Linked DNA regions of Rhodobium gokarnense. The protein of the gene in region 1 interacts with the protein of each later gene in a pairwise test. Links are inferred from orthologs where the notes say so. Each region holds a gene or a part of one and is shown in the gene's direction. Other genes may lie near its edges. The genes, in order: secD and pheT.

The links.
Region 2: the proteins of secD (region 1) and pheT interact in binary tests that used the Escherichia coli proteins (3 or more experiments, as listed by UniProt). The link is inferred for Rhodobium gokarnense from one-to-one orthologs.

Annotation. Positions count from the first base shown.
Region 1 is NZ_JAOQNS010000011.1:99,028-113,862, forward strand. The notes cover bases 2,465-5,383. They hold secD (protein translocase subunit SecD), read left to right. Parts: upstream 2,465-3,078; coding sequence 3,079-4,689; downstream 4,690-5,383. Other genes in these bases: yajC (preprotein translocase subunit YajC), read left to right, coding at 2,665-2,994; secF (protein translocase subunit SecF), read left to right, coding at 4,721-5,383. Also shown: M2319_RS17735 (peptidoglycan DD-metalloendopeptidase family protein), read left to right, coding at 1-1,313; M2319_RS17740 (ATP-binding protein), read right to left, coding at 1,465-2,346; more of secF, read left to right, coding at 5,384-5,668; M2319_RS17760 (Mth938-like domain-containing protein), read left to right, coding at 5,675-6,073; M2319_RS17765 (phytoene/squalene synthase family protein), read left to right, coding at 6,096-6,959; M2319_RS17770 (DUF4153 domain-containing protein), read left to right, coding at 7,054-8,844; methylenetetrahydrofolate--tRNA-(uracil(54)-C(5))-methyltransferase (FADH(2)-oxidizing) TrmFO, read right to left, coding at 8,849-10,276; M2319_RS17780 (hypothetical protein), read left to right, coding at 10,413-11,036; M2319_RS17785 (DUF1127 domain-containing protein), read right to left, coding at 11,162-11,311; M2319_RS17790 (pentapeptide repeat-containing protein), read right to left, coding at 11,835-12,620; excinuclease ABC subunit UvrA, read right to left, coding at 12,816-14,835. UniProt on the Escherichia coli protein: Part of the Sec protein translocase complex. Interacts with the SecYEG preprotein conducting channel. SecDF uses the proton motive force (PMF) to complete protein translocation after the ATP-dependent function of SecA.
Region 2 is NZ_JAOQNS010000013.1:119,401-134,378, reverse strand. What follows is about bases 1-3,062. They hold pheT (phenylalanine--tRNA ligase subunit beta), read left to right. Parts: upstream 1-353; coding sequence 354-2,771; downstream 2,772-3,062. Other genes in these bases: pheS (phenylalanine--tRNA ligase subunit alpha), read left to right, coding at 1-300. In the rest of the region: M2319_RS19850 (ABC transporter permease), read right to left, coding at 3,738-4,619; M2319_RS19845 (ABC transporter permease), read right to left, coding at 4,616-5,557; M2319_RS19840 (ABC transporter substrate-binding protein), read right to left, coding at 5,622-7,124; M2319_RS19835 (ROK family transcriptional regulator), read left to right, coding at 7,344-8,549; M2319_RS19830 (glucosamine-6-phosphate deaminase), read left to right, coding at 8,546-9,304; ggt (gamma-glutamyltransferase), read left to right, coding at 9,297-10,886; M2319_RS19820 (ABC transporter ATP-binding protein), read left to right, coding at 10,889-12,535; M2319_RS19815 (sulfite exporter TauE/SafE family protein), read left to right, coding at 12,535-13,374; M2319_RS19810 (chemotaxis protein CheB), read left to right, coding at 13,967-14,978.

The DNA of each region.
Region 1 (14,835 bases):
TCACCGACACGATCGTGACGGGGTCCACGAAGAACCAGAAGCAAATCGTCAATGCCGACCGGCAGAGCCCGACCTATGACGAGCTGGTGACCGGGTCGACGACGAAGACGCCGGCAGCCCCCGTCCGCAGGACGGATCCGGGCATGAAGTCGTCGGTGTCCATCTACAATCCGCCCGAGACCAACGCACCGATCTCCAAGGACGGCTGGACGACAGCGGGTGGCACCCGGATCAGCGTGCGCCAGGGCGACACCGTTTCGTCCATGTCGCGCCGCTACGGCGTTCCCAAGGACGCGATCCTTGCCGCCAATCCGGGCATCGGCAATGGCGACAGCCTTGCGGCCGGCCAGCAGGTCATCATCCCGACCTACGTCCATGGCGGCGGCACCCGGTCGAACGTCGCCTCGGCTCCCCTGCCGGCGCAGCAGTCCGCGAATCGCAGCTACGACGACATCATCACCGGGTCAGCCAACCAGAACGCGGCCCGGCCGGCCGGAGCCCAGCCGTTTCCGTCCCGGGCCTCCGCACCGCATCCGGTGCCGAAGCCGCGCCGCGCTCTGGTTGCTCAGCGCCCGGCCGCGCCGCGCGGCGGCACCCACACCGTGCAGGCCGGTGAGACCATCTCCAGCATCTCCCGCACCTATGGCATCTCCCGTGGCGACCTGATCGCCGCCAACGGGCTGGGCGACAGCAACCTCATCAAGATTGGCCAGACACTGACGATCCCTGCCGCCGGCGCGACGAATGTAGCGCGTGCAGCGCCGGCCCGCCGGGACGTCGCCAAGGCCGAGCCGGCCCGCAAGCCGCGGGCCCGCGACCAGGTCGCCACCCACAATCCCGATCCCGACGAGGTCGTCACCGGCTCGCTGCCGGAGGCCGAAGCGCGGGACGAGGCGGGCAGCCAGCAGCCGGAGCCGCGCCAGACCGCGCAGATCCGCTCCTTCCGCTGGCCGGTGCGCGGCCGCATCATCTCCGAGTTCGGGTCGAAGCCGAACGGCCAGCACAATGACGGCATCAATCTCGCCGTGCCGGAGGGCACCTCCGTCAAGGCGGCCGAGAACGGCACCGTCATCTATGCCGGCAACGAGCTGAAGGGCTACGGCAACCTGGTGCTGGTGCGTCACTCCGACGGCTGGGTCACCGCCTACGCCCACAACAGCGAGCTGATGGTCAAGCGCGGCGAATCCGTCAGCCGCGGCCAGATCATCGCCAAGGCCGGCGCGTCGGGCACCGTCACCCAGCCGCAGCTCCACTTCGAACTGCGCAAGGGCTCGCGGCCGGTCGATCCGATGCCATACCTGGCCGGCGCATAAGAGAACAATCGGGCCTCCGGCGGCATTCGCCGGAGGCCTTTTCTTTCGCCGTCCCGGCGAAAATCCAGGCCGAAGACAATGATGCGGCCATGGCAGGAGGAATTGGTCAGCCCTTGTCCCCGCGAGGCGCCTGATCAGGGCGGGGCGGCTCCTACCCAGTCAGTCGTACCTTGAGCCGTCCCGCCAAGTCCTGGATGAACTGCCAGGCAACGCGGCCCGACCGCGCCCCGCGCGAAATCGACCATTCCAGCGCCTCGGCCTTCAGCGTCTCGTCGTCCACCTTAATGCCGTAATGGGCGACATAGCCCCGGACCATCGCCAGATAGTCGTCCTGGCTGCAATTGTGAAATCCCAGCCAGAGCCCGAACCGGTCCGACAGCGACACCTTTTCCTCCACGGCCTCGGCCGGATTGATCGCCGTTGAGCGCTCGTTCTCCATCATGTCGCGCGGCAGCAGGTGGCGCCGGTTCGACGTGGCGTAGAAGAGGACGTTCTCCGGCCGTCCCTCGATGCCGCCTTCCAGCACCGCCTTCAGCGACTTGTAGGAGGTGTCGTCGCCGTCGAAGGAGAGGTCGTCGCAGAACACCAGGAACGGATGCTTCGCCGCCCGCAGGAACTGCATCAGGGCCGGCAGTGTCTCGATGTCCTCGCGGTGGATCTCGATCAGCTTCAGGGACGCCTCGCCGTCCTGTTCCAGCCGTGCATTGACGCTCGCATGGGCCGCCTTGACGAGCGACGACTTGCCCATGCCGCGTGCCCCCCAAAGGAGCGCGTTGTTGGCCGGCAGGCCGCGGGCGAAGCGCTCGGTATTATCGATCAGCGTCTCGCGCATCCGCTCAATCCCCTTGAGGAGGCCGAGATCGACGCGGTTGATCTTGGTGACGGGCACGAAGCGGACCGGATCGGCCTGCCAGACGAAGGCGTCGGCAGCGTCGAAATCCGGCGTCTCAGGTTGAGGCGGAACCGCCCGTTCGACGAGGGCAAGGAGTTTGTCGAGGCGGGAGGCAATGGCGGTAAGGGCAGGGTCTTGCAAGGCGGGTCTCCACTTTGGGGAGTCTTTTCGTTTGAAAGTCGTCTGCCCCTACCACATATGCGGCAAGGCCTGCCACAAGCTAAAGCCGCAGGGCGGGCGATGAGCCGGACCTGCGATCGGTCGCCGTTGCGACACTCGCGCATCCGGCAAACGGTTGGCCCGGCGGCAGGTTTCGGGCACAGTCGCGGCGTCCAAGGGAGTGTTTGCATTGCCTGAGCGGACCGTTATAGTCCGCGCCGAAATCACCGCGACAGTCCGCCGGCCCGGCAAACGGGCGGCCGGACGGTCCGCCACCAAAACCCAGTCAAGGAGTGGTCCATGTTCGTGACCCCGGCATTCGCCCAGTCGGGCACCGCTGCCCCCGGCGGCGATATGCTGATCAGCCTCATCCCGTTCGTGCTGATCTTCGTCATCATGTATTTCCTCATCATCCGGCCGCAGCGCCAGCGGGTGAAGGAACATCAGACGATGGTCTCGGGCCTGCGCCGCGGCGACACGGTCGTCACCGGTGGCGGTCTCATCGGCAAGGTGTCCCGCGTCATCGACGACAACGAGATCCAGCTCGAACTGGCCGAGGGCATGAAGGTCCGCGTTGTGCGGGCCATGATCCACGAAGTCCGCTCCAAGGGCGAGCCGGCCAAGGAATAGACCGGCCAGGGACGACAAGGGGAAGGCAGGCGCCGCGGCGCCGGCTTCCCGTTTTATTTTCGTTGAAAGATCGGACGAGCGGACATGCTCTATTTCGCGCGCTGGAAAATCGCCCTCATCCTGCTGGTCGCCCTCGGCGGCTTCGTGCTGACGGCGCCAAACTTCTTTTCCCGCGAGACGGTGGAAGCCTGGCCGAGCTGGATCCCGGGCAAGCAGCTCGTGCTCGGTCTCGACCTGCAGGGCGGCGTCTATCTGCTCTATGAGGTCGACAGCGAGGACTACAAGGACAAGCGCCTGAAGACCCTCGTCGGCGATATCCGCAAGCTGCTCCGCGACCAGCCGCGCATCGGCTATACCGGCCTCGGCGTGCAGGGCGACAGCGTCCAGGTCCGCATCCGTGACACCGCCAAGGTGGCGGACGCCGAACGGCGCCTGCGCGATCTGCGCAACCCGCTGGAATCCAGCGTCTTCGGCAGCGATCCGGTCGACGAGTTCCAGATGGAGACCGGCGAGGGCGGCCTGATCCGCTTCTCCTTCACCGAAGCGGGTCTTTCCCATCGCATCCGCAGCATCGTCTCGCAGTCGATCGAAGTCATCCGCCGGCGCATCGACGAGCTCGGCACCACCGAGCCGAGCATCCAGCGCCAGGGCGAGGACCGTGTGCTGGTCGAGGCGCCGGGCGAGAAGGACCCTCAGCGCCTGAAGTCGGTGATCGGCCAGACCGCCCAGATGACCTTCCACATGGTCGACGTCTCGACCCCCGTCGAGCAGGCGATCGAAGGCCGTCCGCCCCCGGGCTCCATGGTGATGTACACCACCGACGATCCGCCCGTGCCCTATCTCGTCAACGAGGCGCCGCTGCTGACCGGTGAGGACCTGACCGACGCCCAGACGGGCTTCGACCAGCAGACCAACGAGCCGGTCGTCACCTTCCGCTTCAACACGGCGGGCGCCCGCAAGTTCGGCCTCATCACCCAGCAGAATGTCGGCCGTCCGTTCGCCATCGTGCTCGACGGCGAGATCATTTCCGCGCCGGTGATCCGCGAGCCGATCCTCGGCGGCTCCGGCCAGATTTCCGGCAACTTCACCGTCGAGGGCGCCAACGACCTGGCCGTGCTCCTGCGCGCCGGCGCGCTGCCGGCCAAGATGACCGCGATCGAGGAGCGCACGGTCGGACCGGGCCTTGGCGCCGACTCCATCGAGGCCGGCGAGGTCGCCTCGGTGATCGGCATGCTCGCCGTCGTCGTCTTCATGCTGGTGGCCTACGGGCTGTTCGGCATCTTCGCCAACGCCGCGCTGATCGTGAACATGTTCCTGATCCTCGGCGCGCTGTCGGCGCTGGGGGCGACGCTGACCCTTCCGGGCATCGCCGGCATCGTGCTCACCATCGGCATGGCGGTCGACGCCAACGTGCTGATCTTTGAGCGCATCCGCGAGGAGGCGCGCCAGGGCAGATCGGCGATCGGCGCCATAGACGCCGGCTTCTCGCGGGCGCTCGGCACCATCTTGGACGCCAACATCACCACCTTCATCTCCGCCGTCATCCTGTTCCAGCTCGGCTCCGGCCCGATCCGCGGCTTCGCCGTGACGCTGGCCATCGGTATCGTCACGACGGTGTTCTCCGCCTTCACCTTCACGCGCTTCCTGGTGGCGCAGTGGGTGAAGATGCGGCGTCCGACGGCCGTTCCGCTGTGATCGCCCGGGCACAAAGAGCGAGACTTCTTCCATGAGATACCTTCGCCTGATCCCGGACGATACCAAGCTCCGGTTCATGACCTACCGGTGGATCGCCTTTCCGGTGTCGATCACCGCGATGATCGCCTCGCTGGTGCTGTTCGCCATCCTCGGCCTCAATCTCGGCATCGACTTCAAGGGCGGCAGCCTGATCGAGATCCGCACCATCGACGGACCGGCCGACATCGGCGCCATCCGCTCCAGCCTCGGCGAGCTCAATCTCGGCGACGTCCAGGTGCAGGAATTCGGTGCCCCCGACGACGTCCTCATCCGGATCGAGGACCAGGAGGGCGGCGAGGCCGCGCAGCAGCGTGCCGTGACGCTCATTCGCGGCACCCTCGGGGAGGAGGGCGTGGAATACCGCCGCGTCGAGGTGGTCGGACCGCGCGTCTCCGGCGAACTGGCCGAGGCCGGCACCATCGCCGTCGTCGTCGCGCTGTTTGCCGTTCTGCTCTACATCTGGTTCCGCTTCGAATGGCAGTTCGCGCTCGGCGCCGTTGCCGCCACCATCCACGACGTCGTCCTGACCATCGGCATGTTCTCGGTCCTCAGGCTCGACTTCACGCTCGCCTCGATCGCGGCGATCCTGACCATCGTCGGCTATTCGCTCAACGATACCGTGGTGGTCTATGACCGGGTGCGCGAGAACCTCCGGCGCTACAAGAAGATGCCGCTGCCGCAGCTCCTCGACCTGTCGATCAACAACACCCTGTCGCGCACGGTTCTCACCTCCCTGACGACGCTCCTGGCGCTGTTCGCGCTGTTCATCTTCGGCGGCGAGGTCATCCGCTCCTTCGTCTTTGCGATGATCTGGGGCATTTTCGTCGGCACCTACTCCTCTATATTCATTGCCGCGCCGCTCTTGATCCATCTGAAGCTCAAGCGCGGCGGCAGCAAGGATGGAGGGGCGGAGACGGCAGAGACCGCCGAAGCCACTTAAACAGACATGGTCAACGACGATAGCGGGCTCGTCTTCACGGCCCCGCACTTTCCCGGCCGGGCGCCGATCGACGCCTATGGCGACGGCCGCTTCAAATTTGCCGAAATGGCCCATACCGGCTCGCTGCTGTGCCTGCCGAGCGGTATTGCGCCTTGGCCGTGTTCCGCGCCCGAAAACTTCGATGCCGAGGCCTTTGCCGGGGTCATCGCCGAGGCCGGCGAGATCGACATCCTCCTCGTCGGCACCGGCAACGACCTGCGCCCGCTTGGGCCCGAGCTGAAGGCGCTGTTCCGCTCGCACGCGATCAGCGCCGATGCCATGTCGACCGGTGCGGCCGTGCGCACCTACAACGTCCTCCTTGCCGAAAACCGCGCCGTGGCGGCGGCCCTCATCGCCGTCAAATAGCGTTGGCGCAAGGGATTTTCGCGTGTCGTTCGACAAGGCCTATGACCACTGTTTCGATCTTGTGCGCCGGACCGACAAGGAGCGGTTCGTCAGCGGCCTGTTCGCGCCCGAGGATCGCCGCCGGCACCTCTATGCGCTCTATGCCTTCTACGCCGAGACGGCGGCCATCCGCGACCGGGTGAGCGACCCGCTGCCCGGCGAGATGCGCCTGCAATGGTGGCGCGACGCGATCACCGGCACCTGCCGCGGTGAGATCGAGGGCAATCCGCTGGCCGTCGCGCTCATGGACACCATCGAGCGCTTCGATCTCCCCCGCAACGTCTTCGCCGAGATTCTGGAAGCGCGCAGCTTCGATCTCTACGACGACCCGATGCCGTCCCTCGACGACCTCCACGCCTATGCCCGCGAGACGACGTCGGCGCTGATCCGCCTGGCGGTCCGGATCCTCTGCGGTCGCTGCCGCCTCGACGTCGTCGAGGTCGCCAACCACGCCGGCATCGCCCAGACCGTTACCGAGGTGCTGCGCAATTTCCCCCGCGATGCCGCCCGTGGCCAGATGTTCCTGCCGCTCGACGTGCTCGGCCGCCACGGCGTCGACTGCGTCTCGGTCTGCGCCGGCAATGCCGACGCCGGGTTGCGGCCGGCAATGGCGGATCTCCGCGACGAGGTGCGCTACCACCTTGCCGAGACCCGCAGCGGCATCGTCCGGCTGTCGCGTGACATCGCCCCGGCCTTCCTCACCACCTGCCTAGTGGAGCGCTATCTCGGCATCATGGAGCGTCCCGGCTACGATCCCTTCCGGACCGCCGTGGAACTGCCCCTGTGGCGCCGTCAGTGGATGCTGTGGCGGATGGCGGTCAAGGCACGGCGCCACTACGCCGCCTGATCCTTTTTCCTGACTGCAGCCGCAATCTCGCCCAACCTTGCAAGCAAGGACATTTCGGGCCGGCAGGCGATGCCGGCGAACGGGGAGGGGTTTCATGTCCTGGGTGTCGCGCCAGTTCCAGCAATTGGGGCCGGAGGTCCGGTCCGTCGCGTCGCGCTTTCCGGTCGCCGTCGCCGGTTTCGCCGTGCTCACCGTCCTTGCCATCATGAAGGCCCATGAAGAGGTCCCGGCACCGCTGGTCGATGCCATCGAGAAGGTGCTGTTCGGGCTCGCTGTCGGCGGGCTCTATGCCGTTGCCGGCACGCTCTTCGGCGAGGCGCGGCGGCTGGGCGCGCTTCTTGGGCAGGGAATCGCTTTAGCGCTCTATGCCGGCGCCCTGGCGGTGGTGTTGGGCACCGGCGACCTCGGACCCGGCGATCTCTTCTTCCTCGGCGCTGCCGTCCTCCTCGTCGGCCTGGCGCCCTATCTGGCGAGAAAGGCCGACCTCGACGGCTTCTGGCTGTTCAACCAGCAGGCCTTCATCGGCGCCGTCTTTGCGCTCTTCGGCGCGCTGATGTTCTTCCTCGGCGTGCTCCTGATCGAGCAGAGCATCAAGATCCTGTTCGGCCTCGGCTCCGGCGATCTCGCCTTCAAGATCCTGCTGCCCGTCTCGCTGTGCTTCCTCGCCCCGGTCGCCTGGCTGGCGATGCTGCCGGTGGCCGGCACGCTGGAAAAGGCCGAGGGGCTGTCCGCGCTCGTCGTCTCGCCGGTCCATGTGCTGAACCGCTTCGTGCTGGTGCCACTGCTCACCGTCTATGCCGCCGTGCTCCTTGCCTATGCGGCGCAGATCGTCGTCAGCGGGGAATTGCCGAAGAACCAGATCGGCTGGATGGTCTCCGGCTTCGGCGCGATCGGCGCTCTCTCCTTCCTCGTGCTCTTCGGCGAGCGGGCCACCGTCGGGCCGTTCTTTGCCGGGTTCAGGCGCTTCTGGTTTCCGGCAACGATCATTCCCGTCATCCTCCTCGCCATCGCCGTCTGGCTGCGCGTCGATGCCTACGGCCTGACGCCGGAGCGGATTTTCCTCGTCCTCGTCGCCCTCTGGCTCGCCCTCATGGCGCTCGTCTTCACCGCAACGCTCGGCCGCGCCGACATCCGCCTCATCCCCGGCATCCTCGCCGTCCTCTTTCTCCTCGGCTCCCTCGGTCCCCTGAGCCCGGAGGCGCTGACAGCCCGGAGCCAGACCGCGCGCATCCTTGCCATGCTGACGGAGGCGGGAGCGATCGAGGACGGCCGGCTCGTCGCCGACCACGACGTCGGGGCCGGGATCGATGGCGACACGCGCCGCAACCTCCGCTCCGCGCTGCAGGCCCTGCGCAATGTCGATAGGCTGGACGCCTTGCGGCCGCTGATCGCGGACGCCGACAAGGACGTGCTCGACAATGCCAGGGACAGCGGCGATGCCTATCGCCGGATTTCCACCCTCCTCGACATCGACCCGGCGAGCGTCCAAGCCCGCAGCCGCAAGGAAGCCCGCATCGTCGCAAGGGGAACGCAGCTCTTCAGTGCCGACGGCGTCACCGTCTACGGGCCGTTCGACCTCTGGGCGATGAGCAACCGCGCGATCAAGGTCCGCGGCCTGGCCGTTTCGCGCATCGGCGAAACCGGCTTCCGGGTGGAGCTACGCGGCTCGGCCCCGCTGCGCTTCGATTTCGCCAACGCGATCGAGCGGGCGCTGGACCGGGCCGGCGATAAGGCGCTGAAGGCACCGCTCAGTAGAAGCGCCGTCGCCGGCGAGCGCCGCGTCACCATCACCGTCTATGACGGCCGGTTGCTCAAGGAAAAGGACGGACCCGTGCAGCTCTCGTCGGCGCGTTTCGTCGTCGTGGTGACGCCTCGGGGGCGCTGAGGCGCTATTCCGCCGCTGAACGGGTCGCGGCACCCGCAAGCCAGGCAGAAAAATCGGCCAGCGCCCGCCGGGACAGCGCCTGCTTCTTGGCGCGCGCCTTCTCCTTGCCGCGGAACCGCTTGACGTCTTCCGGCTTGACGATCTCCACCGGCGGGAACAGCCCGAAATTGACATTCATCGGCTGGAACGAGCGCGGTCCGGAGCCGCTCTCGTCGGCAAGATGCCCGCCGGTGATGTGGGAAAGCAGCGCCCCCGTCGCCGTCGTCACCGGCGGCGGGGCAAGCGGAAGGCCGAGGCGCTCGGCCGCGGCGAGGCGACCGGTGAGGAGGCCGATGGACGCCGATTCCACATAGCCCTCGCAGCCGGTGATCTGGCCGGCAAAGCGTAAGCGCGGGTCCGCCTTCAGGCGAAGCGTTTCGTCGAGCAGCTTCGGCGAATTGAGGAAGGTGTTGCGGTGCAGCCCGCCGAGCCGTGCGAACTCCGCATTCTCCAGACCGGGGATCATGCGAAAGACGCCGACCTGCGCGCCGTATTTCAGCTTCGTCTGGAAGCCGACCATGTTGTAGAGCGTGCCCAGCGCATTGTCCTGGCGGAGCTGGACGATCGCATAGGCCTTCACGTCCGGATTGTGCGGATTGGTCAGTCCGACCGGCTTCATCGGCCCGTGGCGCAGCGTCTCGCGGCCGCGCGCGGCCATCACCTCGATCGGCAGGCAGCCGTCGAAATAGGGCGTCGAGGCTTCCCAGTCCTTGAACTCGGTCTTGTCGCCGGCGATCAGCGCATCGACGAAGGCCTCGTATTGCTCCTTGTCCATCGGGCAGTTGAGGTAGTCGGCGCCGGTGCCGCCCGGGCCGGCCTTGTCGTAGCGCGACTGGAACCAGGCGGTGTCGAGGTCGATGCTGTCGAAATGGACGATCGGCGCGATCGCATCGAAGAAGGCGAGGGCGTCCTCGCCGGTCAGTCCCCTCATCGCCTCGGCGAGCGCCGGCGAGGTGAGGGGGCCGGTGGCAAGGATGACGCTGTCCCAGTCCTCCGGCGGCAGGCCGGACACTTCCTCGCGGCGGATCTCGATGAGCGGATGGGCCTGAAGCGCGCCGGTGACAGCGGCGGCAAAGCCCTCCCGGTCAACGGCGAGCGCCCCGCCCGCCGGCACCTGGTGGGCGTCGGCCGCCTCCATGATCAGCGATCCGGCAAGGCGCATTTCGGCATGCAGCACGCCGACGGCGTTGCCCTCCGCATCGTCGGAGCGGAACGAGTTGGAGCAGACCAGTTCGGCGAGATCGCCGGTCTTGTGGGCGTCCGTACCGCGCTCCGGGCGCATCTCGTGGAGGATGACCGGCACGCCGGCGCCGGCGATCTGCCAGGCGGCCTCGCTGCCGGCAAGGCCGCCGCCGACGACATGGACGGGGCTTGGGTGTGTTGGGTTCGACATGGCCGGGAACCTATGGCCGCAGCGCCACGCTTTCAAGCGTTTCGCACGTCGGTCAGGTTTCTGACTTCCTCGTGTTTGGACTTCTTCCAGCGAACCCTTAAATTGCCAGAAGATTCAGTGATTCGGGTGATGCGGCATGACGATTGGAAAGGCAGCGGCTGGCGTCGTCATCGCCGCGATGCTGGCCGGCTGCGCCGGTCAGATGGCGGGCGCACCGACCGCCTGGTACGGCGCCCACAACGCCGTTGCCCCCGGACCGGACCGCTTCGTCGTCTGCCACGCCTTCGGCTGTGCCCGGCGCACCTCGGTGAAGCTGACCCGCCGCGACCTCAATCGCCTGAAACGCATCCTGAGGGCGGGATACCGCTCGCCGGAGCGCGAGAGGAAGGCGATCGGCCGGGCGATCGCCTGGGCGGAGAAGCGCGTCGCGCCGGTGGTCGGATCGGCCAACGATATCGGCGGCCTCGACATGCACAATGCCGGCGTTGCCGGCCAGATGGACTGTCTCGACGAGGCGACCAACACGACGAGCGTCCTCTTGATTGCCCAGAGCCACGGCTATCTGAAGCACCACCGGGTGGCGAGCCCGGTCGCCCGCGGCTTCTTCCTCGACGGGCGCTATCCCCATGCGACGGCGGTGATCGTGGAGAAGAAATCGGGCAGCGGCTATGCCGTTGATTCCTGGCCGCATGGCAACGGGGTCGAGCCCGACATCATGCCGCTGGAGGCCTGGTTTGCCGCATCGCCCGCCTCGGGCTGAGCAGCGCTCTTACAAACATGTTTGCAGAGACAAAAACACCCGCCGGAGGGAGGAGAACCCGGCGGGTGTTAATGGTCCGTCGACTTGGCGACGAACGGTGTCCGTATAGTTCGGTCGCGCGCCACTTAGTGCGAGCACCGGCGAGCGATATACGGAATGTCGGCGCGCGAAATACCGAGATCATGGAGCTCGTGCGAGGAAAGGCGCATCAGCTCGTTATAGGTCGCGTTGTATTTGCGCCACGAACGGTAGTTGCGAACGATGGTGTCGAACATGGCTTCACCCAGTCAGTTAAATCCGAGTATCTCGGGTTAGGTTTCTACTGCGCGCCCGGCGCTCCGCATTCGGTGCGTTGCCGTGGCAAGTGGAGAGGTAAGTGATCCGAGGCGCCGACGGGAGGCGCGAAAATGCATAGCTCTCATGCGGAAAGCACAGAGATTTCCCCTTAGTTATTAGGAGCTTGTAACAATTTGAGATGGATCGTGAGAGGCCTTTTGGCGGCATTAAGGCAGGCGTCGCATTCGTATCCGGAAAGCGACTTCGACTGTCGCAAATACGACGGCCGAAGAGAAAATTATGTCAAAATCGGGGCATTTGCTTGGATACGCCCATTGCCCAGCTTTTGACCCCAGCAAAAAACCGATCAAAAACTAGGCTTTGTCAATAAAGATTTTGGTAAGGAATCCGGTGCGGCAAAGTGGTTTTTTTGCGCTTTTTGGCCGCGAATGCCCCCGGAACAACCCCTGAATGGCCTTGAAAGCCTCCCGAATGCCCCCCGGATGCCGTTGAAAGAGGCGTTCAGTTCGCTCGCCAGCGCTCGCTCAGCCGCTTTGCGACGGATTCGGGCAGGTCGACCGCGCCGCGAAAATCGGTGTCCTCGAAAGTGGCATTCCGGAAGTCGACATTGGACAGCCGCGCCCCGACGAAGGCGGCGGAGATGAGCTGCGCCCCCGACAGCTTGGTGCCGGAAAGGTCGGCGCCGGAGAAATTGACCTCCTCGGCGCTCGCCCCGGTCATGTCGGTGCCGACGAGCCTGGCCCAGCGGAAGTCGGAGCCGATGACGACGCCGCGCAGCATGTAGACGCCGGAAAGGTCGGCGCGGCGGAACCGCGTCGCCTCCATCAGCACGTCCTTCATGTTGGCGCCGGAAAGGTCCGCATCGTCGAGCCGGGCGTAGTTGAGGTCGGTGCCGAACATGAAGGCCTTGTGCAGCGTCGCGCCGGTCATGTCGGCATAGTCGAGCCTGGTGTGGAAGAGGTCGGCGCCGGACATGTCCGCCCGCTTCAAGCGGCAATGGCTGAGATTGGCCCATTTGAAATCGGCGCCTTTCAGATTGGCGCCGGTGAGGTCGCAGCCGGTCATCACGGCATTGCCGAAATCGACGCCGGAAAGGTCGGCGCCATGCAGGTCGACGCCGATGAGCTGGCGCCCCTTGAAGGAGCAGTGGCGCAGGTCGTCGCCCACCTGGGGCGCGTCGCAGTCCGCCGGATCCGCAGCCGCCGCCGGCGCCGAGACGAGGAGGGCGCCGAGAACGGCAGAAGCGGCTGTGAGAGGACAGCCGGCAAGACGGAGCGCAAAGGTCATTGTGGCGGGCCCTTTCGGTACGGCGCGGCCTTTGCCCGTGCAACGGCAGGAGCGGCTCAGGCGAGCCCTCACAGCATTTCTGCCGCCTTCGGAGGCTTGGCGCGGCAAATCGCTCCGCCGCGCGGGTATGCGCCCAAGAATGCCTCTGGGGGCATCATAGGCCACCGACGGCCCACGGCGCCTCCGTAAGAGCGCTTATTCCGCCGCCGTCGACTTCTTGGTCCGGTCGTGCCGGGCCAGCACGTCCTTCAGGAACCGGCCGGTATGGCTGCGGGGCTCGGCAACGATGTCCTCCGGCCGGCCGGTGGCGATGATCTCGCCGCCGCCGTCGCCGCCCTCCGGGCCGAGGTCGACGATCCAGTCGGCCGTCTTGATGACCTCCAGATTGTGCTCGATGACGACCACCGTGTTGCCTTGGTCGACCAGTTCGTGCAGCACTTCCAGGAGTTTGGCGACGTCGTGGAAATGCAGGCCCGTGGTCGGCTCGTCGAGGATGTAGAGCGTGCGGCCCGTTGCCCGCCGCGACAGCTCCTTGGAGAGCTTGACCCGTTGCGCCTCGCCGCCCGACAGCGTCGTCGCCTGCTGGCCGATGTGGATGTAGTCGAGGCCGACGCGGGAAAGGGTGCGCAGCCGGTCGCGGATGGCGGGGACGGCGGAAAAGAACTCCGCGCCTTCCTCCACCGTCATGTCGAGGACGTCGGCGATCGACTTGCCCTTGAACTGGACCTCCAGCGTCTCGCGGTTGTAGCGCCGGCCCTTGCAGACGTCGCAGGTGACGTAAACGTCGGGCAGGAAGTGCATCTCGATCTTGATGACGCCGTCGCCCTGGCAGGCCTCGCAGCGCCCGCCCTTGACGTTGAAGGAAAAGCGCCCCGGCGCGTAGCCGCGGGCCTTGGCCTCCGGCAGGCCGGCGAACCATTCGCGGATCGGCGTGAACGCGCCGGTATAGGTCGCCGGGTTGGAGCGCGGCGTGCGGCCGATCGGCGACTGGTCGATGTCGATGACCTTGTCGAGGAATTCCAGACCCTCGAAGGCCTCGTGCGGCGCCGGCTGCTCGCGGGCGCCGGAGATGCGCCGGGCCGCGGCCTTGAACAGGGTGTCGATGAGCAGCGTCGACTTGCCGGAGCCGGAAACGCCCGTAATGCAGGTGAAGGTGCCGAGCGGGATTTCCGCGGTGACGCCCTTGAGGTTGTTGCCGCGCGCGCCGATCAGCTTCAGCCGCTTTTTCTTCGGCAGCTTGCGGTGGACGGAAGGCAGCGGCACTTCCAGCGCGCCGGAGAGATACTGGCCTGTGAGCGAGGCCGGATCGGCGACGATCTCCTCCGGCGTGCCGTGCGAGACCACCCGGCCGCCATGGACGCCGGCGCCGGGACCCATGTCGAAGACATAGTCGGCGGTGTGGATGGCATCCTCGTCGTGCTCCACGACGATGACGGTGTTGCCGAGATCGCGCAGGTGCTTCAGCGTCTCCAGCAGGCGGGCGTTGTCGCGCTGGTGGAGGCCGATGGAGGGCTCGTCGAGCACGTAGAGGACGCCGGTGAGGCCCGAGCCAATCTGCGAGGCGAGCCGGATGCGCTGGCTCTCGCCGCCGGATAGCGTGCCCGACGCCCGGGCAAGGGTCAGATAGTCGAGGCCGACATCGACGAGGAAGCGCAGGCGCTCGCGGATCTCCTTCAGGATCCGGTAGGCGATCTCGTTCTGCTTGTCGGTGAGGCCGTCCGGCAGGGTCTCGGCCCATTCTGCGGCGCGGCGGATCGACATCGCCGTCACCTCGCCGATATGCCGCCCGTCGATCTTGACGGCGAGCGCCTCCGGCTTCAGCCGGTTACCGCCGCAGGCCTCGCACGGATGGTCGGACTGGAACCGCGACAGCTCCTCGCGGACCCAGGCGGATTCCGTCTCCCGCCAGCGCCGCTCGATATTACCGATGACGCCCTCGAACGGCTTGTTGGTCTGGTAGCGCCTAAGCCCGTCGTCATAGACGAAGGTGATCGGCGTCTTGCCCGAGCCGTGCAGGATGACGTTCTTCACCTCATCCGGCAGCTCGCGCCAGGGCGTTGCCATCGACACCTTGAACTGCCGGCAGATCGCCTCGAAGGTCTGGGTGTAATAGGGCGAGGTGTTGCCGGTCTTGGCCCAGGGAAGCACCGCGCCCTCGCGCAGGGAGAGCGAGGTGTCGGGAACGACCAGGTCCGCCTCGAACTCCAGCGTCGTG
Region 2 (14,978 bases), on another replicon or contig:
TCCATGGAGCTCGACATCGGCTGCGACCGCTCCGGCGACGAGGTCCGCCTCGGCCAGGGCGACGACTGGATGGAGATCCTCGGCTGCGGCATGGTCCATCCGAACGTTCTGAGAAATTGCGGGCTGGATCCGGACGAGTACCAGGGCTTTGCCTGGGGCATGGGCATCGACCGCATCGCCATGCTGAAATACGGCATGCCGGATCTCCGCGCCTTCTTCGACGCCGACATCCGCTGGCTCACCCACTACGGCTTCCGCCCCCTCGACCTGCCGACCCTGTTCGGCGGGCTCACTGCCTGACCATTACGGTGCCGCAGCGGGACCCGCGCGGCGCAACCCGTTAAGGACACGTCATGAAATTCACCCTGTCCTGGCTGAAGGAATTCCTCGACACCGATGCGAGCCTCGACGAGATCGTCGCGCAGCTCACCATGATCGGGCTGGAGGTCGAGGAGGTCGACGACCGCGCCAAGGCGCTCGTTCCCTTCACCATCGCCCATGTGATCTCGGCCGAAAAGCACCCCGACGCCGACCGGCTCAAGGTCTGCATGGTCGACACCGGCTCCGGCGATCCCGTGCAGGTGGTCTGCGGCGCGCCGAACGCCCATACCGGCATGAAGGGCGTCTTCGCGCCCCCCGGCACCCACATCCCCGGCACCGGTGTCGACCTCAAGGTCGGCACCATCCGCGGCGTGGAATCCCGCGGCATGCTGTGCTCGGAGCGTGAGATGATGCTGTCCGACGCCCATGAGGGCATCATCGAGCTGCCGGAAGACGCGCCGGTGGGCGAGCCCTACGCCGCCTGGGCCGGCCTCGACGACGCGGTCATCGACATTGCCATCACCCCGAACCGGCCGGACTGCCTCGGCGTCCACGGCGTCGCCCGCGACCTCTCCGCATCGGGCATCGGCAACCTCAAGGAAGGCCGCCGGCCGATCGTCAAGGGCGGCTTCCCCTGCCCGGTGACCGTGACCCTCGATTTCCCGGAAGGCGAGTCCCTGTGCCCGGCCTTTGCCATGCGGCTGGTGCGCGGCGTCAAGAACGGCCCGTCGCCGGACTGGATGCAGAGATGGCTGACGGCGATCGGCCTCAGGCCGATCAACGCCCTCGTCGACATCACCAACTACATGACCTACGCCTATGGCCGGCCGCTCCATGTCTTCGACGCGGCCAAGGTCGACGGAAACCTCACCGTGCGCCGTGCCAGGCCGGGCGAGACGCTGCTCGCCCTCGACGGCCGCACCTACGAATTCGACGACACCATGTGCGTCATCGCCGATGCCAACTCGGTGGAATCCATCGCCGGCGTCATGGGCGGCGAAGAGACGGGTTGCAACGGGGACACCGTCGACGTGCTGGTCGAGTCCGCGCTCTGGGAGCCGCTGAACGTCGCCCAGACCGGCCGCAAGCTCGGGCTGCAGTCCGATGCCCGGTTCCGGTTCGAGCGCGGCGTCGACCCGGCCTTCATGCTGCCCGGCCTCGACATCGCCACCCAGCTCATCCTCGACATCTGCGGCGGCGAGGCGAGCGAGGTTGAGCTCTCAGGTGCGGCGCCCGACAACGACCGGATCATCGAGTTCCCGTTCAACGAGGTGAAGCGGCTTTCCGGCCTCGACGTGCCGCCGGCAGAGGCGAAGGCCGTGCTGACCCGGCTCGGCTTCTGGGTCTCCGGCACCGGCCCCCAGGTCAAGGTGGCGGTGCCGAGCTGGCGCCCGGACGTGGAGGGCAAGGCCGACATCGTCGAAGAGGTGATCCGCATCGTCGGGCTCGACCGCATCCCGGTAACGCCGATGCCGCGCGCGGGCCACATCGCGCCGCGCATCCTCACCACCGGCCAGAAGCGGACGCGCCAGGCCAAGCGCGCGCTCGCCGCAAGGGGCATGGTCGAGGCCGTCACCTATTCCTTCGTGCCGAAGCCCCATGCCGAACTCTTCGGCGGCGGCAAGCCGGAGCTGGCGCTCGCCAACCCGATCGCCGCGGACCTCTCCGACATGCGCCCGAGCCTGATCCCGGGCCTCGCAGCGGCCGCCCAGCGCAACGCCGACCGCGGCTTTGCCGACCTCGCCCTGTTCGAGGTCGGTCAGGTCTATGAGGGCGATGGGCCGGACGGCCAGAAGACGGCGGCAACGGGCGTGAGGCGCCTGACGGCCAAGGCCTCCGGCGCCGGCCGCCACTGGGCCGGCACGGCCGCCGCCGTCGATGCGTTCGACGCCAAGGCCGATGCGCTCGCCGTGCTCGCCGCCATCGGCGCCCCCGTCGACAGCCTGCAGGTTTCTCGCACGGCGCCCGGCTGGTTCCACCCCGGCCGCTCCGGCGCCCTGACGCTCGGCCCCAAGAACGTCCTTGCGGTCTTCGGCGAGTTGCACCCGAAGGTGCTGGAAGCGCTCGACGTGGAAGGCCCGCTGGTCGCGTTCGAGGTGATCCTGGAGAACGTGCCGGAGCCGAAGGCGGGCCGCGCGACGGCCAAGCCGCCGCTCGCCGTCTCCGACCTGATGCCGGTCCGCCGCGACTTCGCGTTCATCGTCGACGAGGGCGTCGAGGCACTGTCGATCCTGCGCGCGGCGAAGGGCGCCGACAAGGCGCTGGTGACCGATGCCGGCGTCTTCGACGTCTATCGCGGCAAGGGCATCGAGGAAGGAACGAAATCGGTCGCCATCGAGGTCACCCTGCAGCCGCGGGAAAAGACCCTGACGGAAGCCGAGATCGAAGCCGTTGCGGCCAAGATCGTCGACAAGGTATCGAAGGCCACCGGCGGCACGCTGAGGGCCTGAGGCGAGAGGGCTTTGCGCGCGCGCATCCATCGCGCAGCGGGCAAAACCTGTTTTCGGGAACACGGCATTCGAACCGATCGCCGCTGCGATGTCCTGGTGCATTGCCCATCCGGCCTGCCGATTCCTTTTGGAGCGGTGAGCGGGATGCGGAAGCTCACCGGGGGGGTACCTGTCAGGACCGGGGTTACGACAATCCTCCCGGCCGGATTTCCCCGATTGCCCGCGCCGCCCGGATCGGATATGAAAGCGCGGTCGCCGGTTGCTTCACCGCAACTGCGCTCTGCACCCGTAGCTCAGCTGGATAGAGCGCTGCCCTCCGAAGGCAGAGGTCAGAGGTTCGAATCCTCTCGGGTGCGCCAATCTTTTTTGCTCACGACAGTCTCGCTTCGCTCGACGTGTCCGCGGGGGCGGCCTGGCCGGCCGGCGCCCGTTCGGGCTTGCGAACGCTTTGCGTTCGAACAGTCGCGATCTCGATGCGCCGGTTTTTCCTCACGACGAGTTCGCTTCGCTCATCGTCTCCGGCAGGGCGGGCGGAGGCCCGGGCCGCGGTCGCGGCTTGTGGCGCGTTCGACGGTTCTGCTTGGAGGTGGGCCAATTTCATGAGTTATCGCAAATAACTCGAACGCCCGCGGCGTGCTACGCGCGCTCCTCTATGTCGATTTGCGGATGCACTGCGTTGCATCTCACTGCTAACGGAGCGCGGGATTTGGGGTCGTTCGGGACTTCGATAGGCAGGAACTCGCACAGTTGAGGGCGCGATCCGATTCGATCGCCTCATGGCTTTCGGAAAGCTCGGGGCGCCGCTGCGGCAAGGGCCTGCAAGACCGAACGATGCCCTTGCCGCGCCCTCTCGCGCATCGGCAGTAGGCTGTACGAAGTCGACAGGCGATCTTGCCAGGGGGTCCAAACGCCGCCCCAGCCGGAACGCTGGACGCGCGACGCCCATGAAGCTCCGGTGCGTCCCGGCTAGTCGGTGTCGCGGTGCGGGTTGAGGGCGTCGTTCAGTCCGTCGCCCAAGAGGTTGAAGCCGAGGACGATCGCGACGATGGCAAGGCCCGGCCAGACCGCCATCCACGGCGCTTCGATCAGGAACTGGCGGGCAACGTCGAGCATGCTGCCCCAGGACGGCGCGGGCGGGCGCTGGCCGAGGCCGAGGAACGCCAGGCTGGCCTCGGCAAGGATTGCCACGGCCATGGTGATCGTGCCCTGTACGACGACCGGAGCCAGCACGTTCGGAAACACATGCGAGACGATGATGTTGCGGTCGCGCACGCCGACGGCGCGGGCAGCGGTGATGTAGTCTTCGCCCTTGACCACCAGCACCTGTCCGCGGGTCAGCCGGATGAAGATCGGAACGGCGGAAACGCCGATCGCAATCATGGCGTTCTGCAAGCTGGCGCCGAGGAAGGCGGCAAGGGCAATCGCCAGGACGAGGAACGGAACGGCCAGAAGCGCGTCCGTGCAGCGCGATATGACGGCGTCGAGCAGGCCGCCGAAATAGCCGGCGATCAACCCCAACGGCACGCCGATGGCAATCGCGATCGCCACCGCGATGACGCCGGCCAGCAGCGAGGCCCGAGCGCCGACCAGGATCCTGGAAAGGATGTCGCGGCCGAGGTCGTCGGTGCCGAACCAATGGGCGGCACTCGGCGCCTGGCGGATCGCCAGCCAGTCCGACGCATTGGGATCGTAAGGCGACAGCAGGGTTGCGAAGATCGCCACCAGCACGAAGAAGATGACGATCGAGCCGCCGATCACGGCACTGGGCTGCGACAGGACCTGTTGGAGGGCGGACTTGCGATGCCCGCCGCCGACCGCGGGATCCGCCGGGAGGGACACATCGGTCATGCGCGCAGCCTCGGGCTCAGGATGACATAGGCGATATCGGCGATCAGGCTCATCAGCAGGAACATGACCGCCGCGCAAAGGACCACGGCCTGGACGACGGCGTAGTCGCGGCTGAAGACGCCGTCGACGATCATCTTGCCGAAGCCGGGAATGCCGAAGACCTGTTCGGTCAGGACGGCGCCGGACAGCAGCTGGCCGAGATGCAGCGTCGCGGTCGTGACCACCGGGATCAGGCCGTTGCGGAGGGCGTGGCGGGTGACGACGACGTATTCACTGAGCCCCTTGGCGCGCGCGGTACGGATGTAGTCCTGCTGCAGCGTGGCGATCATCGACGATCGTGTGTGCCGCATGACGATCGCGGCGGCCGCCGTGCCGAGCACCAGGCTTGGCATCAGCGAATAGCGAAGGTTGTCGAGCGGCGACTCAAAGAAGCCGACATAGCCGCCGCTCGGAAGCCAGCCGAGCGAGACGGCGAACAGGAGGATCAGCATGATGCCGAGCCAGAAACTTGGAATGGAGAGCCCGCCGAGGCCCAGCATCGACACGAGGTAGTCGACGGGCGTGCCGCGCTTGAACGCCGCCACGACGCCGGCGGGGATGCCGATGAAGATCGCGATGATCATCGCCTGCAGCGAGAGCTGCAACGTCACCGGCAGTTTTTCGACGATCATCTCGCCGATCGGCAGACGGGTGCGGATGGAAACGCCGAAATCGCCCTGCAGGACGCCGCCCAGCCATCTGAGGTACTGGACCGGCAGGGGCTGATCGAGCCCGTATTTGGCGCGGATGGTTTCGATGACGAGCGGATCGCGCTCCTCGCCGGCGAGCGCCAGCGCGGGATCGCCCGGCAGGAGCTTCAGCAGGAGAAAGACGAAAACCGACACGATCAGGAGGGTCGGGATCGCGACAAGCAGCCGCCGGAGTACGAAGCTCAACATGTCCGTCTGGTTCCCGATGGGCGGCCGCACCCGCAGCAAGGCGGATGCGGCCTGGTCTGGTGGCCTATTCGCCGGCGGGCTTCATCCCCGTGACGCGCAGGATGCCGTCCGGGTAGATCTTGATGCCGTCGATGTTCGACTGCGCCGCATAGAACCACGTCGGGTGGTAGAGCGGGATGGTCGGAAGATCGGTCAGATAGATGTCCGCAGCCTCGTCATAGAGCGTCTTGCGGGCGTCCATGTCCAGTTCCTTGCGGGCCGAGATCAGGACCTCGTCCAGCTTCGGGTTGCTGTAGCCGTTGAGGTTCTGGCTGCCGTCGCTGCCGAAGAAGGTGTAGAGCGTCGGATCCGGGTCGGCGCGGCCGCTCCAGTTGCCGATATAGAGCTCGAAATTGCCCGCCAGGTAGCGCTCGATGGCCGACGAGGTCTCCAGCGGCAAAAGGTTGACGGTGAAGCCGGCCTCGCCCGCCATCGACTGGATGATCTGGGCAACGCGGCCGTCGGTCAGCGAGTTCTCGTAGGTGATCTCGATCGTCGGGTTCTCGACGCCCGACTTCGCGATCAGCTCACGGGCCGCCTCCAGGTCGCGCGCGGGCATCGCATGCGACATGCTGTAGAAGGCGCTCGAGGGCGGGATCATCTGGTTGTCGGCCGTGAACTCGCCGTTGAACGCAACCTGGTTGATGATGTTGCGGTCGATGGAAAGCTCCAGCGCATGGCGCAGGTCCGCATTGTCGGCGAGCACGCCGGCGCCCGGCTTCTGGCTGATGAACAGGTGGGAGACGGCCAGACCCGGCGAGGTGTGCAGCGCGAGGCCCTCATCGGAACGCACGGTCGCCAGGTCGGTCGGCGCGATGCGCTCGGCCGCTTCCAGATCGCCGGCCTGGAGGCGCGACAGGCGCACGGTGGAATCCGGGATGATCTCGTAGACGATCTTGTCGTAGCCGATCTCGCCGGCGTTCCAGTAGCCGTCATACTTTTCCAGCGTGATGGAATCGCGCGCCTTGCGGTCGACGAGCTTGTAGGGGCCCGAGCAGACCGGATTGGCCGCGAATTCGTCGGCGGAGCCGGCGACGGCCGGGGACACCATCATGCCGGCGCGGTCGGTGAGGATCGACAGGAGCGGCGCGAACGGCGCGTCGAGCTTCAGGACGATGGTGTACTCGTCGACGACCTCGACATCGGTGATCGGCGCGAGCTGCGACTTGCGGCGCGACTCGTCGATCGTCTTCATGCGCTCGATGTTCGCCTTGACGGCCTCGGCGTTGAACGGCGTGTCGTCCTGGAAGGTGACGCCCTCCCGCAGCGACATGGTCAGTTCGGTATTGTCGTCGTTCCATTTCCAGCTCGTGGCGAGCTGCGGCACGATTTCGAGGGTCTCGTTGATATCGACGAGTTTGTCGCACATCGCGTCGAACACGATGCGGCCGGCATAGGTGCCGCCGATCGCAGGATCCAGTGCGTCCGGATCGTCCTGCATACCGACCCGCAGGGTCTGAGCGCTGGCGGCGGATGTTCCCATCGCCAGCATGCAGGCCAGAACCATGAATTTTGCTGAAGGTTTCATTGTTGCATTCCCTCTCGGTACGGAGACCACGTCGCCTCCGGTTTCACCTCACAGGCCAGCGAACCACAGGAATTTCTATTTGTAAAGTTTTCGAACCAACAAGACTGACAGAGCTTGAAAACTCACATGAGTTATCGCTGTTTTGCCCGTATTCCGCTTGACCGAGCCGATCAAGCCGCCTATTCGTTCGTCACAATGACTAATTAGGCGCCGCTGCACATGATCGATTTTTCATCCGTTCCGATGTCCCGACAGATCACGCTTCGCACCGTGATGCGGACGGTCATGGACAGGGGGCCGATTTCGCGCGCCGAACTGGCCCGCATCACCGGCCTGTCCAAGCAGACCATGTCCGAGGTCTTCCGCTTTCTGGAAGACGACGGCTGGCTGGAAGTCACCGGCCGCACGCAAGGAACCGTCGGCCGCAGCGCCGCGACCTACGAGATCACGCCTAACCGCGCCCTCGTCTTCGGCGCCGATGTGGGCGGCACCAAGATCCAGGCCGCGCTCGCCGACATGAACGGCAAGATCGTCGCCGAAACCGCCGAGCCGACCGATCCGCGCGGCGGCGAGCACGTGATCTCGCAGCTCGTCTCGCTGAACGGTTCTCTGGCCGAAAAGGCGGGCCTGCCTCCGGAACGCGTCATGGTCGGCACCGTCGGCATTCCCGGCGCCTACAACCGCAAGACGGGCAGGCTGATCATGGTGCCCAACATTCCGGATCTGGAAGGCGTGCCGCTGCAGGCGATCCTGACCGAGCGGATGGGCTGCATGGTGCATATCGGCAACGATGTGAACATGGCGGCCAAGGGCGAGCAGTGGCTCGGCGAAGGCAAGGGCTTCAGCAACTTCGTCTTCATCGCCCTCGGCACGGGCATCGGCATGGGCATCATCAACGAACGCCAGATCCTCAACGGCGCCCGCGGCGCGGCCGGCGAGATTGCGACGCTGCCGATCGGTGCCGATCCGTTCGACAGCCGCACCTTCCACTCCGGCGCCCTGGAAACGATGGTCGGAAGCGCGGCCATCCGTGACCGCTACGAGAGCTATGGCGGGACCCCCGGCCTCAGCGTTCGCGACATCATGGACAGCATCGAGGCCGGCGACGAGCGCGCCAGGGCGACGATCAGCGAGGTCGCGCGCAACATCGCCGCGGCCATCCTGGCGGTCTCGGCCATCGTCGATCCGGAACGCGTCATCCTCGGCGGCAGCATCGGCGCGCGTCCCGAATTGCTCGAATGCGTCCGCGCCGCCCTGCCGCTGTGCATGCCGTCGCCGCCGGAATGCACGATCAGCCAGCTCGGAAGCCGCGCCGGCCTTTACGGGACGCTGGCCAACAGCATCGACCACATGCGCGAGAACCTGTTCGAGCTCCCGCGTTACGCGCCCGTGGAAACAGCCGCCGTTGCCGAGACCGCAAAATGACCCCCGCGCAAGAATACGCCATTCCCGCATGCGATGTTCTGCCCGACAGGCAGGCCGCGGAAACGGAATTCGCGAGGCGGATCGCCGCCAAGGTGCGCCGCAAACCCGACATGGTTCTCGGCCTTGCCACCGGCAATTCGATGATCGGCGTCTACCGGGTGCTCGTCGCCATGCACCGCAAGGAGGGCCTGTCCTTCGCGGCCGCCACGAGCTTCAATCTCGATGAATATTGCGGCCTGCCTGCCGGCCATCCGGCGAGCTTCGCGTCCTATATGCGCGAGCATTTTTTCGCCCATGTGGACATGCCGCCGGGCTCGGCGCACCTGCCCGACGAAAACGCTTGCGCCGACTACGAGGCCGCGATCGCTAAGACGGGCATAGACCTGCAGATCCTCGGCATCGGCCGCAACGGCCATATCGGTTTCAACGAGCCCGGTGCACCCGTCACCAGCCGCACCCGCGTGGTGGAACTGGCCGCGGCGACCCGCACGGCGAACCAGCGCGACTTCCCTGCGGGCGAGGCCGTCCCCGCTCGTGCGGTCACGATGGGGATCGCGACGATCCTGGCGGCCCGGAGCATCCTCTTGCTGGCGACCGGTCCGGCCAAGGCGGAAGCGCTCGCGGCGGCCCTGGAAGGGCCGGTCACACCGCAAAATCCCGCCTCCTTCCTGCGTCTGCACGCCGATGTCACGGTCATTTGCGACCGCGACGCAGCAACGCTCCTGTCCTCCTCTCGAAAGACCGCCGATGGTTGAGCGCGATTTCATGAAACCGGGGAAGTCCGTGGCACTGGCCGAGCATGCCATGGTCGCGACATCGCATCCGCAGGCAACGCTGGCCGCCCTCGATATCCTGCGCGCCGGCGGCAATGCGGTCGACGCGGCGATCGGCGCCGTTGCGCTGCAAGGCGTCATCGATCCGCACATGACCGGGATCGGCGGCGACTGCTTTGCCCTCTACACGCCGGCCGGCGGCGCCCCGGTCGCGGTCAACGGGTCGGGCCGCGCGCCGGCCGCAGCGACCGCCGACCATTTTCGCGACAAGGGGATGACCAGCATCCCGGACGGAACCGTCGATGCCGTGACCGTTCCCGGCGCGGTCGATGCCTGGTGCCGCCTGAGCGAGACCTACGGCCGCGCGGGGCTCGACCGGATCCTGCAGCCCGCCATCGCCGCCGCCGAGACCGGCTTCACCATCACCCCGCGGGTTGCGCTCGACTGGGCGCGCTATGCCGACCGGCTCGCCCCCTATCCTGCCTCTGTCGCGCAGTTCCTTCCCGGCGGCCGCGCCCCGGTGACCGGAAACCGGCTCGCCAATCCGGCCCTTGCCCGCACGCTGCGCAACATTGCCCGCGCCGGACGGGAGGCGTTCTACGAGGGCGAGGCCGTCGACGACATGCTTTCGGTCCTCAACCGGCTCGGCGGCCTGCACACGGCCGAAGACTTCGCTGCGACGGCCGCCACGGTCTCGCCGACCATCTCCGCGCCCTATCGCGGCTACACGCTGCACGAATGCCCGCCCAACGGCCAGGGCATCGCCGCGCTGATCATGGCCCGTCTCCTCGACGGGTTCGATCTCGCCGATCCGTCCCTGTCGGCGACCGACCGCATCCACATCCTCGCCGAGGCGACCAAGACCGCCTACCGGCAGCGCGATGCCTTTGTCGCCGATCCGGACGCCATGACGGTTACGGTCGGCGACCTCCTTGACGAGGCGCGCATCGCGGCGCTTCGCGACCGCATCTCCATGGACAGGGCCTCCGATCCCGCCGACCTCGACATGCCGGTCCACCGCGACACGGTCTATGTCAGCGTGGCGGACGGCGATGGCAACGTCATCTCGCTGATCAACTCCGTCTTCTTTGCCTTCGGCAGCGGCATCTACGCGCCGAAGGCCGGCGTTCTGTTTCAGAACCGCGGATGCGGCTTTTCGCTGGAGGCGGGCCACCCGAACGAGATCGGCCCGTCGAAGCGGCCGTTCCACACCATCATCCCGGCGATGCTCTTTAAGAAAGACAAGCCGGTGCTGTCCTTCGGCGTCATGGGCGGACAGTACCAGGCGACCGGTCACGCCCATTTCATCTCCGAGGTGATCGACCGCGGCTTCGACATCCAGATGGCCTCCGACCAGCCGCGCAGCTTCTTTACCGAAGGCGCCATCTCGCTTGAGCCGACCATCGACGATACGGTGCGGGCGGAGCTGGAAGCCCGCGGCCACAGGACGCGCTGGGCCGACGAGCCGCTCGGCGGCTGTCAGGCGGTCCGCATCGATCACGAGCGCGGCGTCCTGTGGGGCGCCTCCGACCATCGCAAGGACGGCATCGCGCTGGGATATTGACGATGACCACTGACGCCGCCACCACCGCTCCGCCCACGGTCTCGGTCCGGAACCTGGCTCTCCGGCTGCCCGGCGGCGCCGACCGCGCCTATGCGCTGAACGACCTCAGCTTCGATCTGCCGGCCGGCGAGATCCTGTGCATTGTCGGCGAGTCGGGGTCGGGAAAGTCGCTGTGCGCCCAGACCCTGATGGGCCTGCTGCCCCCCGTGATCCATGTCGAGCGCGGCGAAGCGCTGTTCGACGGACGCGACCTCTTCAAGGTCGATGCCAGGACCATGCGCGACATGCGCGGCCGCGCCATCGGCATGATCTTCCAGGAGCCGATGACCGCCCTGAACCCGTCCATGCGCATCGGCGACCAGATCGCCGAGGTGTTCGAGGCCCACGGCTTGCTGACCCGGGCCGAGCGCCACGCCAAGGTTCTGGACCTTGCCCGGGAGGTCCGGCTCCCCGATCCCGAACGCATCGTGCGCGCCTATCCGCATCAGCTTTCGGGCGGACAGCGGCAACGGGCGATGATCGCCATGGCACTCGCCCTGGAGCCGAAGCTGCTGATCGCCGACGAACCGACCACCGCGCTCGACGTGACGACCCAGGCCCAGATCCTGCGGCTGATCCGCGACATCCAGCAGCGGCGCGGCACCTCCGTGATCTTCATCACCCATGATTTCGGCGTTGTCGCCGACATCGCGGACCGCGTCCTGGTGCTGCAGGAGGGCGACGTGGTGGAATCCGGAACGGCGCGGGAGGTGCTGGAAAATCCGCGCCATCCCTACACCAGGGCGCTCCTTGCCGCCGTACCGACGGGCGTGCCGCCCAAGCGCGAGGACGTCGACGCACACCCGATCGCCTGCTCGGTCATCGGCCTCAACAAGTCCTATCGCACCAAGTCGGGGATGTTCGGCGACCGCCGCATCGTGTGCGCCGTCGACGATGTCAGCTTCCAGATTCACCGCGGCGAGACGCTCGGCCTCGTCGGCGAATCCGGCTCCGGCAAGTCGACCGTGGCCCGGCTGGTCACCCGTATCGACGAGCCCGATTCCGGCCAGATCCGCCTCGGCGGCGAGGATTTCGGCGCCATGAAGGGCGAAGAGCTGCGGCGCCGGCGCAGCCGCATCCAGATGGTGTTCCAGGACCCGTTCGCCTCGCTCAATCCGCGCCGCAAGGTCGGGCTGAGCATCGCCGACGGACCGATGTCGAACGGCGTGCCGCGCGCCAAGGCGCTGAGCGACGCGCGCGACCTTCTGGTGCTGGTCGGGCTCGATCCGAAGGCGGCCGGCCGGCTGCCGCACGAGTTCTCCGGCGGCCAGCGCCAGCGCATCGGCATCGCCCGCGCGCTTGCGCTCGAACCCGACGTGCTGGTCGCCGACGAAGCGGTCTCCGCCCTCGACGTCACGGTCCAGGCCCAGGTCCTCGACCTCCTGGAGGAACTGAGGAAGCGCCTCGACCTTGCCATGCTGTTCATCACCCATGACCTGCACGTCGCGGCACAGATCTGCGACCGGCTGGCCGTGATGCGGCAGGGCAAGATCGTCGAGACCGGGCCGACGGCGGAAATCTTCACCAATCCCCGGCACCCCTACACGCGCGAGCTGCTTGCCGCGATCCCGCGAGCCGGCAGCGCCCACGGCAACGACGGACAAGGCTGATGCAGGAATTTCTCGCCGACTACGGCATATGGATCGCGGCAATGGTATTCGCCGGCGTTGTCGGCGGGTTCGCCGCAGGGCTTCTCGGTGTCGGCGGCGGCATCGTGATCGTGCCGGTGCTCTATTTCGTCCTCGGCGGCGTCGGCGTCGACGATGCGGTGCGCATGAAGATCGCCGTCGCCACATCGCTCTCGACGATTGTCCTGACCTCGTTGTCGTCGGCGCGAAGTCATTACAAGCGCGGCGCGGTCGACTTCTCGCTGCTGAAGTCGTGGGGCCTGCCGATCTTCATCGGCGTCGTCTGCGGCACGGCGATCGGCGGCCGGGTCGACGGGCTCGTGCTGACGTCGGTGTTTGCCGTCATTGCGCTGCTCGTCGCCGTCAACATGGTGGTGCGCGCCGACAACTCCGCCCTGACGGAGGATTTTCCGAATGTCGGCGTGAAGTCGGCCGTGGGCGTCTTCGTCGGCCTGTTCTCGGCGATGATGGGGATCGGCGGCGGCACCTTGAGCGTGCCCATCCTGACCGCCTTCGGCTTCGATATCCGCAAGGCGGTCGGCACGGCGGCGGCGATCGGTTTCATCATCGCCATTCCCGGCACGATCGGCTATGCGGCGGCGGGCTGGGGCGAGGCGAACCTGCCCGCCGGATCGATCGGTTACGTCAACCTTATCGCGCTCGTCGCGCTGGTCCCGCTGACCATGCTGATTGCACCGCTCGGGGCGAAGGTGGCGCACGCGATTCCGCGACGGATGCTGAGCTACGCCTTCGCGACCTTCCTCGGCGTCACCGCCATTCGCATGTTCGTCGATATTTACGGTCAGATCTGGGCCGGCTAAAGCGTATTCCCGAAAAATGGAAACCGGATTTCGGATAAGAATACGCGTTAAAACAAAGAGTTAGAGCGTTTCAGGCGATTCCGCAAACGCGTGAAACGCTCCAAAGCGCTTTCCCAAAAAGGTGACAGACTTTTTGGATGAGAAATCGCGCCAAAACAAAGACCTAAAGCAGGTTGGGTGTTTCCGGAAAAACGCAACATGTTTTAGGCGGCTTTACCCGTTTCACCGGACGGTCCGGCGACTGCGGGACCGATACGCCTGCCGATCACGGCGGGCTGGAACGGCCTGCGACCAGTCCTTATCAGGCGCGCGATGTGGTCGTCATCGCGGCGTGACGATCACCGATTGCGCCGGGGTGCCGATGGGGAGCCGTCAGTCCCGGCCCACGCATTTCAGTCGGATGAAAATCCTGTTTGTCAAAAAAACGCGACCCGTAATGCGCGATTTTGGCTATCCAAAGTATACCGCTAGTTTTGCACTGCAGCCAAAGTAAAAAACTGATTAGAGTCAAGGCATGTGTCGGCCGATACTTGTTAAACATTAAAAAATCGTTACGATCGATTCGCTCCCGAATTCACTACGGCGATCATTGGTGGATAGTACTGCGACCTTAAACGAAAATGAGGCCCGCCAAACCCTGTTCTGGGTGGGAATTGGCGCGTCGGCCGGGGGGCTGGAGGCGCTCCGCGCCTTCGTGCGCAACCTTCCCGGCCAGCTCAACGCCACCTATATCGTCGCCCAGCACCTGTCGCCGCACCACCGCTCCATGCTGCCGGAGATCATCGGTCGCGAAACCGACCTTGAGGTGGTCAGCATCGAGGACGGCACGATTCCGGAGCCGAACACGGTCTACATCACGCCCAAGGACCGGGACGTGGAGATCGACGGCGATGTGCTCCGCCTGGTGCTGCCGAGCCGCGATGCCGGCACCCCGAAACCCTCCGTCGACCGGCTGTTCCATTCGCTTGCCGTGGAGAAGGAAGACCGGGCGATCGGGATCATCTTTTCCGGCACCGGATCGGACGGCGCGCGCGGCATGCGCGACATCCGGGCGGCCGGCGGCATCACCATCGCCCAGGACGAATTGTCGGCGAAGTACACCGGCATGCCGGTCTCCGCGGTCGAATCCGGCTGCGTCGATCTCGTCATGCCGCCGGAAAAGATCGCGACCCAGTTCGCCACCATCCTGGAGGGGCGCACCGACCTGGAGGCCCTGAAATCCTCGCCGGTGCACCTGGATGGCGTCTCGGAGCTCATCCACCTCGTGCATAACCAGCGCCGGGTCAATTTCCGCCATTACAAGCCGGCGACGCTGCAGCGGCGCATCGAGCGGCGGATGGCCGCCCTCGGCGTCAAGGAAATCGACGACTACGTCGCCATCGCCCGCTCCTCGGCCAAGGAAATCGATGCACTGTTCAAGGATTTCCTGATCTCTGTGACGGCGTTCTTCCGCGACCCGAGCGAGTTCGACGCCCTCAGGTCGGTGGTCGGCAAGATCCTGGAGAGCAAGCCGCCCGACGGAACCGTGCGCATCTGGGTGCCGGGAGCGGCAACGGGCGAGGAGGTCTATTCCATTGCCATGGTCTTCGCCGACCACATGGGCG